Regions from separate parts of the Paenibacillus sp. 10L310 genome, predicted to be linked through region 2. Evidence: riboswitches for the same ligand, from Rfam matches in the RefSeq annotation. Region 2 holds a riboswitch; the other holds the start of a gene.
The links. A riboswitch is a leader RNA that binds a small molecule or an ion and turns the genes downstream of it on or off. The one in region 2 is predicted to bind thiamine pyrophosphate.

Region 1: another riboswitch for thiamine pyrophosphate. It lies ahead of AC1DE7_RS29535 (ABC transporter substrate-binding protein); the one in region 2 lies ahead of AC1DE7_RS15325 (ABC transporter ATP-binding protein).

The regions. Positions count from the first base shown of each region.
Region 1 covers NZ_JBFTKC010000027.1:35,566-41,159, forward strand. The annotation lists gene AC1DE7_RS29515 (MFS transporter) at 1-1,091, shown strand, start outside; gene AC1DE7_RS29520 (DUF2798 domain-containing protein) at 1,492-2,001, opposite strand; gene AC1DE7_RS29525 (VOC family protein) at 2,176-2,562, shown strand; gene AC1DE7_RS29530 (NAD-dependent epimerase/dehydratase family protein) at 2,717-3,334, shown strand; TPP riboswitch at 3,479-3,591, shown strand; gene AC1DE7_RS29535 (ABC transporter substrate-binding protein) at 3,898-4,938, shown strand; gene AC1DE7_RS29540 (thiamine-binding protein) at 5,163-5,453, shown strand; gene AC1DE7_RS29545 (ABC transporter permease) at 5,453-5,594, shown strand, end outside.
Region 2 covers NZ_JBFTKC010000005.1:368,966-374,559, reverse strand. The annotation lists gene AC1DE7_RS15335 (ABC transporter substrate-binding protein) at 1-1,040, opposite strand, end outside; gene AC1DE7_RS15330 (ABC transporter permease) at 1,208-2,038, opposite strand; gene AC1DE7_RS15325 (ABC transporter ATP-binding protein) at 2,028-2,792, opposite strand; TPP riboswitch at 2,951-3,053, opposite strand; gene AC1DE7_RS15320 (radical SAM/SPASM domain-containing protein) at 3,271-4,146, shown strand; gene AC1DE7_RS15315 (pectate lyase) at 4,494-5,162, shown strand; gene AC1DE7_RS15310 (copper amine oxidase N-terminal domain-containing protein) at 5,344-5,594, opposite strand, start outside.

The DNA.
Region 1 (5,594 bases), on a different contig from region 2:
CCGGATTCCTGGGTGGTGTATTGTTATCTCCATGGCTGAACAGACGCTTTGGTAAACGGGGAGGCCTGTTAATCGCCACAGCGTTGCTCTGTATTGCAGAATTATCCTACATGCTGCTGCCACCATGGGGCTGGATGTTCGTCATTGCACCCGCTGCCGGCTTTGGATTCGGAATGGTTGAAGCTGTTATTGGCACCATTATCATCGCTGCAATCAAAGACAATACAGCCGTTGCTATGAGTCGACTGGAAGTGTTATTCGGGATTGGGGCGATGGTCATGCCGCTCATTGCCAGCGGTCTGATTGCTGCCGGATACTGGCGTCTCTCCTTTCTCGTTGTTGCGATCTGCGCAGCGCTGACCTTTGTTTTCTGGGCGAAAGGATCATTCGGTGAACTCGATAAGTTTCTGGAGCGACAGAGTTCGAATCATGCTTCCGTAAATACGCACTCTGCTGGGACATCGGGTGAGATGCATCCCGCATCTGCAAGTACATCCAGTCCAACCTATCGTGGCCGTAACAGGACTCTTCTGGTATTATTCGTCCTGTTCTTCTTCCTCTATGTTGGCACAGAGATGAGTCTTGCGAACTTCATGCCGGCGATCCTGATTGAGAAAATGAACATGAAGGAAGCCGGAGCAGCCCTTAGTGTCACCTGTTTCTGGATTGCCATGTCCGTGGGACGGCTCTTCGCCGGTTATATCGCAGAGAAATTCCAATACCGCGTATATGTCCTGTACAGTTGTCTTGCATCTGTTCTCTTGTTAATGATATTTCCATTTACAAACCAAATCTGGTCTGCATTTCTCATCATCTTACTGCTTGGACTTGCGATGTCAGGGATATTCTCCATTGCCCTTGTCTTCGCCAGTAAACTGTTGCCCGGAACAGAAGAATCCACACCTAGCATTTTGATTGCCTCAGGTGGGGTTGGCGGTGCCATTCTGCCTTTGACTACGGGATGGAGTCTTGATCATCTGGCGGTTAATCAGTCTGCATGGATGCTTGCGATCTTTGCAGTTGGCCTGCTTGTCATTAGCGTAATCACGTTTCAATGGCAGAACAAACATATAGCCAATTCTGCGACTTAACAGTTCTGTGTTGATCCAGTCCTGAGGATTAGAAATACCTATTAAAGAAATTGAAATGTCCACCGCCATGACCTGACGGTGGACATTTTTTTGTAGCGTTACTCTGTTCTAACGAACCTAGCACACGCTATCCCCCTCCATTTCCGCATGTTTGAAATCTAACGAATCCTAGAGACGTTATTATAGATAATTAGCTTCAATTAAATGTCTCGTTGGAGGTTTTTTTGCATAATAACACCGCTGAGATTCGTTAGGTTTTCATTCCCTTAGGAACTTGCCTAATAAGGTGTCCTCGATTCGTTAGCGCTGTTTTGCCTCTCTCATCACCTTTCATTAAAGGTGAGAATAATATCTATTCATTTGCACAAGATTGCCCAGGAAATACTTATGGTCAACCAAATCACACACTTTTATTAACGACAGGCATTACGGGCCCGTTATCCTTGATGAACTTACCGAATACATATCGGACGAGTGGTCCCAGAACGATCAACTGATATGGAAGCGCAAGGCTGAAGTTACGAGCAATGGTATGGAGATACGTACGGAGTACGGATGACCCACTTAATTGATCAGCGAGATATGCCGAGATCATTCCATACATGGACATGATCAGAACCATGCCAATCACCATGAAAAATGACATGACGAGCACACCCAGAATCTTGTAGGACTTGTCAAAGGGCAAAGAGAATGCAATCTTTCTCGCCACAGGGCCAACAATGAAAGACTCCACCAGAAACGCGATGACAAAACATAATATGAATTGAAGCAGTATTTCAAGCGGGGACATCTTGCCGAGTAACCCACTGTGCCATAGATTGAAGAACATCATGACCAAGACCATTCCTATACACATCATTAATCCGAAAATAATTTGTTCCTTCTTGCTGGTTGGCAATTCTCTCATCCTCTCTGTTTACCTTCGTAATTATAGAGATGAGGAAACCCTTCACATAAGTGAACATTTTGTGAACAATTATGATTTTTCCATTTTAAAATTGGATTTGACAACCATGTAGTACAGCTCTATGATATCCCTTAAAATGGTAGAAACATTCACTACATAAGGAGGTTTTTGATTGTGAGTTTTCAAAAGCGCATTGACCACGTCGGCATTGCCGTTCGTGATCTGGAGACCACGCTGCGTTTCTACACGGAGATCGTTGGTCTTGAATTGAAAGACCGGGTGACCCATACCAACGGCGTCATTCAGCTTGCCTTCCTTGGCTTCAATGGAAGTAATGAGACTGAGATTGAGTTAATTCAAGGATACAGCGACAAGCTACCTTCTGAAGGTACGGTGCACCATTTTGCGATCCACGTGGATGATCTTGATTCTGAGTACAAACGCATTCAATCCACCGAAGCCGAATTTATCGACGGAGAGATTATCACACTGCCTAACGGTTACCGCTATTTCTTCATCTATGGACCTGAAAAGGAATGGATTGAGTTCTTCCAGCGCTAAGAATTGGAGCTGATTTCATGAACATTTTAATTACTGGCGCAGCCGGAAAAATTGGACGTGACTTGTCCCAACACTTGCAGAAGCATTTCGCCTGCGACTAACGGATTTAAATATCGACAGACTGCATACGTATCAAGGGACCAGCCATGAGATCATGACACTGGATGTGACAGACCCCGAAGCCTGTCAGCGTGCTTGCGAAGGCATGGATGTGGTTGTACATCTGGCTGGAGATCCTTCCCCGAATGCCGGATTTTATGAATCGTTGTTGGACATCAATATCAAAGGTACATTTAATGTATTCCGTGCAGCTAAAGACCAAGGTGTACGAAGAGTCATTCTTGCAAGCAGTGCACAGACGATTGAGGGGTATCCCATTGATGCTCAAGTCTATCCGGACATGCCAACACGTCCACGGAATTTGTACGGGGTTAGCAAATGTTTTGGAGAATCGCTCGCTTCCTATTTTGCGTATACCGAAGGTTTACAAAGTGTAGCAATACGTATAGGTGCATATGATGATTTTCAACCGGACGGACCCGTGCTGGAGGCAAGGGATATGAGCGCGTATATTAGTCCGGCTGACTTGTGTGATTTGATGTTCAAAGCAATTACAACTACCGATCTGGAACCCTTCACCATACTGCATGGGATCTCGAATAATCGGTTTAAACGATTAAATCTGGAAAACACTCAGAAACAGGTAGGTTATGACCCAAAATCCGATGCTTTTGCACTCAGTCAGATTGCCTTATATGATTCCCCACGATAATTATTGAAAATAACACATCCAAACAGGCTGTTATACATATGTATAACGGCCTGTTTGATAACTTATACGTGTCCCTATCCAGTTCATGACTGGACACGTTCCACCCGCTGGCCTATAATTACACCTAGTAATGCCCGTAACTTCATAGTTTCCCAGGGGAGTCGGAATTGGCCGGCTGAGAGTGTATCCCACCAAGATACTAACCCTTAGACCTGATCTGGATCATGCCAGCGTAGGAATCGGAGTATATCGAAATGGCACAGCCCTATGGCTGAACGCCACCTCTCTAACGCCTGCACGCGTCCCGGAATACGGGGCGCTTTTTTTGTTACTATCAGAAAGTATAAGTTTGGAAGCATCACCTTCCTGATATTGCAAGAAAAACTGCCGCTAAGCGCAGTCTGGCTTCCTTGAATGACATCGATGGACGTTTTACTTGTTCAAAAATAACGTCATCCGGATCTCAACTGGTATAAATCTGTCGATTTATGCAAGATGATTGGATATGAAGCCAAGGAGTACCCCGTGCCAATCGGCCGGACATACCGAAGGAGAGACCACAGATGAAATGGCGTAAAACGATGGGATTGTTGCTCTTGTGCGTGCTTATGGTGACTGTAGCCGCATGTGGTGGCAAAGAAGCTGCCCCAGCTGGGCAGAACGGCAACACAAATACGGAAAGCAGCAACGAAGGTGACACTGCCGCCCTGAAAGATATTAAAGTGGTGCTCGACTGGACACCAAATACGAATCATACAGGCCTGTATGCAGCTGTAGATCAAGGTTTTTATAAAGCCGAAGGCTTGAACGTGGAGATTGTACAACCAGGTGCCGGTGGCGCAGATACAATGGTTGCCTCCAATGAAGTGCCTTTTGGCGTAAGTTATCAGGAGAGTGTAACTCAAGCCCGCACACAGGGTGTTCCATTGGTCTCCATCGCAGCAGTTATTCAGCATAATACATCTGGTTTCGCTGCTCCGGCGGATCGGAATATCAAGTCACCGAAAGATTTTGAAGGTAAAACCTATGGCGGTTGGGGTTCCCCAGTCGAAGAAGCCGTGATGCAATCCATTATGGAAGGCGACGGAGCCGATGTATCCAAAGTGAAAAACATTAACATGGGTGACGCCGACTTTTTCACCGCAGTGAAACGAGACATTGATTTTGCATGGATTTTCTACGCTTGGACGGGTATTGAAGCCGAACTGCGCGGGGAACCGATCGACATGTTATATGTGAAGGATTATTCAGATGCATTGGATTACTACACGCCTGTACTAGTAACAAACGAGCAGACGATCCAAAACGACCCTGAGTTGGTGAAAGCATTCCTGAAAGCCACTTCAGAAGGATATCAATACGCAATTGATCATCCCGAAGACGCAGCCAACATTCTGATCAAGGCCGTACCGGATCTGGATAAAGACTTGGTACTGGCAAGCCAGAAATGGCTTAGTCCAAAGTACACAGATGACGCCCCACGCTGGGGTGAGCAAAAGCAGGAAGTGTGGCAGAACTACACCGACTGGATGTTTAGCAAAAAACTGCTGGATGAACAGATCGATGTGAGCAAGGCATATACGAACGAGTTCTTACCCCAATAAAATTTCTCATATAAAACGAACTTAAATTTTACACGAGGACGGAGAGGACAGAAATAACGTGAAAAAGCGAAGCGGTCGCCTTTATCACCGGATTTTCCCTTTAGAGAAAGGGAATCAAAAAAATCTGGGGATAACAGCGATTGGAAGGTTATTCTGTCATCGAAGTGGCAAGTGTAACAGTCATTAGTTCATTTTATATATCACGAAAGGAGCCGTGATCTCTCATGGCAAGCACACTACTTAGTATTCAGGTTATCCCGAAAACGCCAAATGGCGAGAACTCTTATCCTTACGTTGATCGAGCCATTGAAGTTATTCAGCAATCTGGCTTGAAGTATCAGGTGAATGCGCTCGACACAACGATGGAAGGTGAACTGGAGGAACTGCTGGAAGTTGTACGTAAAATGCACGAGGTACTTGTGGAGGCTGGCAGCCCAAGCATCATCTCCCAGATCAAAATCGCCCATAGCCCTACTGGCTTCAGCATGGATACCCTGACGGAGAAGTATCGCTAATGCCTGCCTATTTCAAAAGTGTATGGCCGCCCATTGTGGCGGTTATTCTCTTTATAGCGATATGGCAGGGAGCCGTCTCCCTCTTCCATATTGAGAAATGGATGCTGCCTGCACCGTCCGACATCGCCCGCGAAGCGGCAA
Region 2 (5,594 bases):
GCTTTCACCGATTCAGGAATCAAATCCTGTTCAACGAGCCATGCACGTACATTTTCCCACGATTCCATTTCCTGCCGACCAAATGGTTGGCCTTCTTCATTCATGAGTGGTAGCAGAATTGCCAGGCTTTTGGTTTCGATCTCCGGGTCAAGCGGTGATGTTTCATTCTCATGAGCGAGCAGAATACTCAAGGCTTCTTCTGGATGCTCAGTCACATATTTCTGTCCTTCCTGGACCGCTTTGACGAACCGGGTAAGTTGGTCTTTTTTCGCTTCAATGCCAGCTTCACTTGCAGTCAGGACCAATTCATAATAATCAGGCACACCATAATCGACGGGGTTAATCGATTTCATGGCATGTCCTTCTTTCTCCAAAATCAATTGTTCATGGTTAATAAAACCACCCATAATCGCATCCGCTTGTCCGGAAGCCAGCGAAGGAATCAGATCGAACCCAACGTCGACCAGATTTATGTTGTCGGGATTGCCGCCATCCTTACTGATCATCGTGCGTACCATCGCTTCGTACAGAGGAATGGAGGAATAACCAACAGTCTTTTCTTCAAGATCTTTGGGTGAACTTACGTTGCCATTCGCTTCGGTCAACAGATGCACTAGGGGGTGGCGAACAACAGCAGCAATGGAACGTACAGGAATGTTCTCGCCACGCGCGAGCAAGATTTGGGGCTGGTAACTTAGGGCCAGATCAATTTTTCCGGCAGCAACAAGTTTGAGCGAATCATTGGTATCCGCAGGCATCTGAATATCGACATCCAGATCTTGGTCTGCAAAGTATCCTTTTTCCTGAGCCACATAGATGAAGGAGTGTACTGCATTCGGGTACCAGTCGAGCATGATAGACAGTTTATCTTTGGTGTCTGATGCTGGTTCGGTTGCAGACGGATCTGTTTGCTGTGTATTGGTTGCCGAATCTGTTGTTGGCGTATTTTGGCTATTGTCTGTGGTGCTACATCCGCTAACGATCAGCAAAAGGCTAATGAGTATGATGGGAAGCAGGGAGTATATACCTTTGTTATTCATAAATGAAGTTCCTCATTTCATCGTTTTGATTTGTAGAAAATGGGCAACAGCATGTTAACGATAATGTGACAATGAACTGATTGAAGATGTTGCTGAAATTGTGCATAAGATATGTTTTGTTTTGAAGAATGTAACTCTTGTATTTACATCAAATTTCTATCTAAGTATTATCCAACTTTTCTGTTGCCTCCATGACGATGACGCCGTATGCTAAACCGTTTCTCCAGCCAGGCAATCAGTACAAACAAAACGATCCCAAGCAGGGATAACAGCACAATAGCGGCAAACATCGCATCCGTGTTCATGTTGCTGGACATGCGGCGGCTGAAGTATCCGAGACCTTTGCTGCCACCGAGCCATTCGCCAATCGTTGCCCCAACCACGCAGTACACCACAGACATCTTTAGCCCGGAGAAAAAAGAGGGAAGTGCCAGCGGAACCTGGAGTTTGCAAAAAATATCCCACTTGCTGGCGCCCATGGTGAGCAGCAGTTCACGCTGCTCTGGATCGCCTTGGCGGAGTCCATCGTAGGTACTGACCACAATGGGAAAGAATGCGATTAAGAACACCACGGCGACTTTGCTCCACAACGTGTAACCAAACCACAGGATAAATACGGGGGACAAGGCAATCAACGGTATGGTCTGACTGATCACGATGAAGGGATACAATGCCTTTTCAATCGATCGGTTCATATGCATGCCTGTTGCCAGCGTAATTCCAGTCACTATGGACAAGACAAAACCAACAACAACCTCCATAAAGGTAGCAGGCAGATGGATGGTCAACAGCAGACGGCGATGTTCAACCAGTGAGCTTGCGATGGCCGTGGGTGCAGGAATGATGAAGGAGGGCACCCATCCCATACGCACAATCACTTCCCAGATCGCCAGTAATAAGAACATGAGCATAATGAACAGACCATATTGGGAAAACGACCTCGAGAGCCACTTTAAACACCACGTCCAAACGCTAACCTCAGCTCTATCATTTTGCATGTAATTGTTCCTCCAGTTGTTGCCTCATCTGCACGAGAGCCAGTTCGTAGATCATGTCCGAATGCCTTGGGCGTGGTAAAGGAACCGTCATCTCCCGCAACTGCTGACCTTGCCCCCCTGGAGTTAACAGAATGATACGGTCACTTAACAGCAGGGCTTCTTCGATGTCATGTGTAATGAACAGCACGGTTTGGCCAAAGCCCTCCCACAGCTCCAGCAACCAGCGATGCATTTCTCGTTTGGTTAGTGCGTCGAGTGCACCGAAGGGTTCATCCAGCAACATGAGCTGCCCGCCTGTAAGCAAGGTACGCAGCAATGCCACCCGCTGCCGCATGCCGCCGGATAACTCATCTGGATAGGCCTGCTCATAACCGGACAAGCCGAACTTTGCCAATCCTGCGATGATATCGGCTCGTAGTTTGTCCTTGTCCTGTCGGCCTGGTGCCAGCTCGGCAGGTAGCATGCAGTTCTCCATGACGGTACGCCAAGATAACAGCAGATCTTTCTGCGGCATATAGGCGACTCGTCCGAGCCGTTGTCCGTGCGGTACATCAGCAATATCGATGGTGCCGACGGTTGGCTCATGCAAGCCTGCGAGTAGCTTGAAGAGCGTGCTTTTACCTGATCCGCTGGAGCCGATGAGCGAGACAAATTCTCCTTGTTGAACCTGAAGCGACACATTGGAGAGCACAGGGGAATCCTTTTTTTCGGGAAAAGCAAAGCTTACGTTGTGAATGGTTACATGGTTATCCATCTGATCCTCACCCCCTTGATGTCAGACTACTGCAATAACAACGGCATCCTATACTCTGCAAAAGGAACAAAAAAGACCCACCCATTTCCGGAGAAATGAGTGGGTCTGTAAGTTAAATCCGCAATTTATCTTCACATACATGAAAAAATTCCGCTTACTAAAAGGCCGCTCCACTTCCCTCCGCTGGTATGATCCAGATCAGGTTCAAAGGGTCCGAATAGTCATATTCGTCTCAGCCGCAAGGCTCCCCTAGTGCAAAAGTTCAAGATATGCAGTTGTGTGTTCAGCATATATCACTCGAACATGAACTGTAAAGAGGCAGCGTGATAGAATTCTTGAGATGAACTTGGAGTCAGACCCGAACAACTGAACAATTTACCTGGGCTCCCTAACCCGATATAATAGTGGTGGCGCATATTGGCCGGATCACAAATGCAGGCGGGATTGTTCTCCCTCCGAAGCAGAATGGGGACCCGAGTTGAAAACGTTCAAAAAAGTATATATTGAGATCACGAGTATCTGCAATCTGGCATGCAGCTTCTGTCCGCAGACACAGCGTGCCAAAGGATTCATTGACCCTGAAGTCTTCAACAATATACTGGATCAAGTTAAACCACACACCAATCATATTTATCTACATGTCAAAGGTGAACCCTTGTTGCATCCCAAAATAGATCTGTTGCTCGATTCCGCACATGAGAAGGGACTCAAGGTGAACATTACAACGAATGGTACACTGCTGCCCAAGACTCAGCATAAATTGCTTGGCAAACCGGCGCTGCGGCAGATGAATTTCTCCCTGCACAGCTTCGATGGGCATGAAGGTTCAACAGATCGTGACGGATACCTGCGTCATATTTTGTCCTTTGTACACGAGGCCGTTAAGCACAATGTCATCATCTCATTCCGACTTTGGAATCTGACGCAGGATAACTTCACAAATGCTCAGATGAATCGAAATCGGGAGACCCTTGAAGTATTGGAACGTGAATTCAATCTCGACTTCCGCATTGAGGAAAAAGTAGTCCCAGGCAGTGGGGTCAAAATTGCCCCGAATGTATACCTGAATCAGGACCATGAGTTCCAGTGGCCAAGTCTGGATGCACCTGAAGATGATGGCAAAGGCTTCTGCCATGCATTGCGCAGTCAGGCAGCTGTGCTTGTAGATGGAACGGTGGTTCCATGCTGTCTCGATGGCGAGGGTGTGATTAACCTGGGTAATGTGCATGAGAAGTCATTCTCGGAGATTATTGAGGGTGAGCGAGCAAACAATCTGGTATATGGCTTCTCCAAACGTGAAGCTGTGGAAGAGTTGTGTCGAAAGTGCGGTTATCGTCAGAGATTCGGAGCCTGATATCTTATATGAGCAACCAGGAAGCCATTCAAGATCACACATTTGGAGACAAATGTAGTGGTCTTTTTTTGTTATTGGGGATTAAGTGAGGGGTACAAACGTTACAAATGAGCATACCAGAGGTTGATATGAGCATATTGCTTGAGAGACCTAGCATGCAAAAAATGCCGATATGACAGGGATTGTACGATGTCATGATATATCTGATCTAATGATTATTCTAGTTACCTTCCTTATTTGGTAGGATTAGGTTGTTGGTCGGACAGAGGTGCACCTCTGGCAAACTTCCAGTACAAGCCCAGGCTGTACATTACCAAAAAACGAGAGAATAAGGGAGGAATAAAGTTATGAAAAAAATGTTGACGTTGTTACTGTCCGCTGGTTTGGTTGCTTCTATATTTGGTGCAGTTCCGGCTGCGGCTGCGCCTACGGTTGTAAATTCAACTATTATTGTTCCAAAGGGCACGACCTATGATGGTCAAGGCAAAACATTTGTAGCTAATCCTTCCACACTTGGCGACGGATCTCAAGCAGAAAATCAGAAGCCAGTCTTCCGTCTGGAGGCAGGGGCCACGCTCAAAAACGTAAACATTGGATCACCAGCTGCTGATGGTGTTCACTGTTATGGCAACTGTAATATATCGAATGTGGTCTGGCAGGACGTGGGCGAGGATGCACTGACATTGAAGTCTGCCGGAACGGTTAACATTACCGGTGGGGCAGCGTATAAGGCTTATGATAAAGTGTTCCAGATGAATGCAGCTGGAACAATTAACATCAAAAATTTCCGTGCAGATGATATTGGCAAACTGGTTCGCCAAAATGGTGGAACTTCCTTTGCAGTTAACATGACGCTGGATAACTCCAACATTTCCAATGTAAAAGATTCGATTATGCGTACAGACAGCAGCACATCACAAGGGAAAATTACGAATACCCGTTATTCCAAAGTACCAACGTTGTTCAAGGGGTTTGCTTCAGGGAAAACGAGCCAGTCTGGGAACACGCAATATTAGACAGAAGATTGAATCGCTGGAGTTGGTAAAAGTTTAAGCTCTGCTTGTAATTTGAAGTTAAAATATAACGCCAAAAAGAGCGTTCCAAGGTCATTGTTACAATGACTTTGTGGGACGCTCTTTGTAATGCAGATGTCATAGTATAGTTCTGCTGAGCAATGTTTTATAGAGGATGCTCAAATTATTGCTCTCCCGGAACTTCAACGATGACTTTGCCTTTCTCGGGGACAACAGAACCGGTATCAATAGAGTCCAATTTGTTCATGATTTCGTAAGAGGTTTCTTCAAGCATGCGAGAGTACTTAAATGATACGAGTGTTTGACCTGCTACGGAAGGACGAGTCCCTGCTTCAGCAACGGCTTTGTTTTTAATAAAGAACAGGTCACCGATGGTTCCGGCATTTTTGCTGATGTTAGCCTGCCATTGTAGCA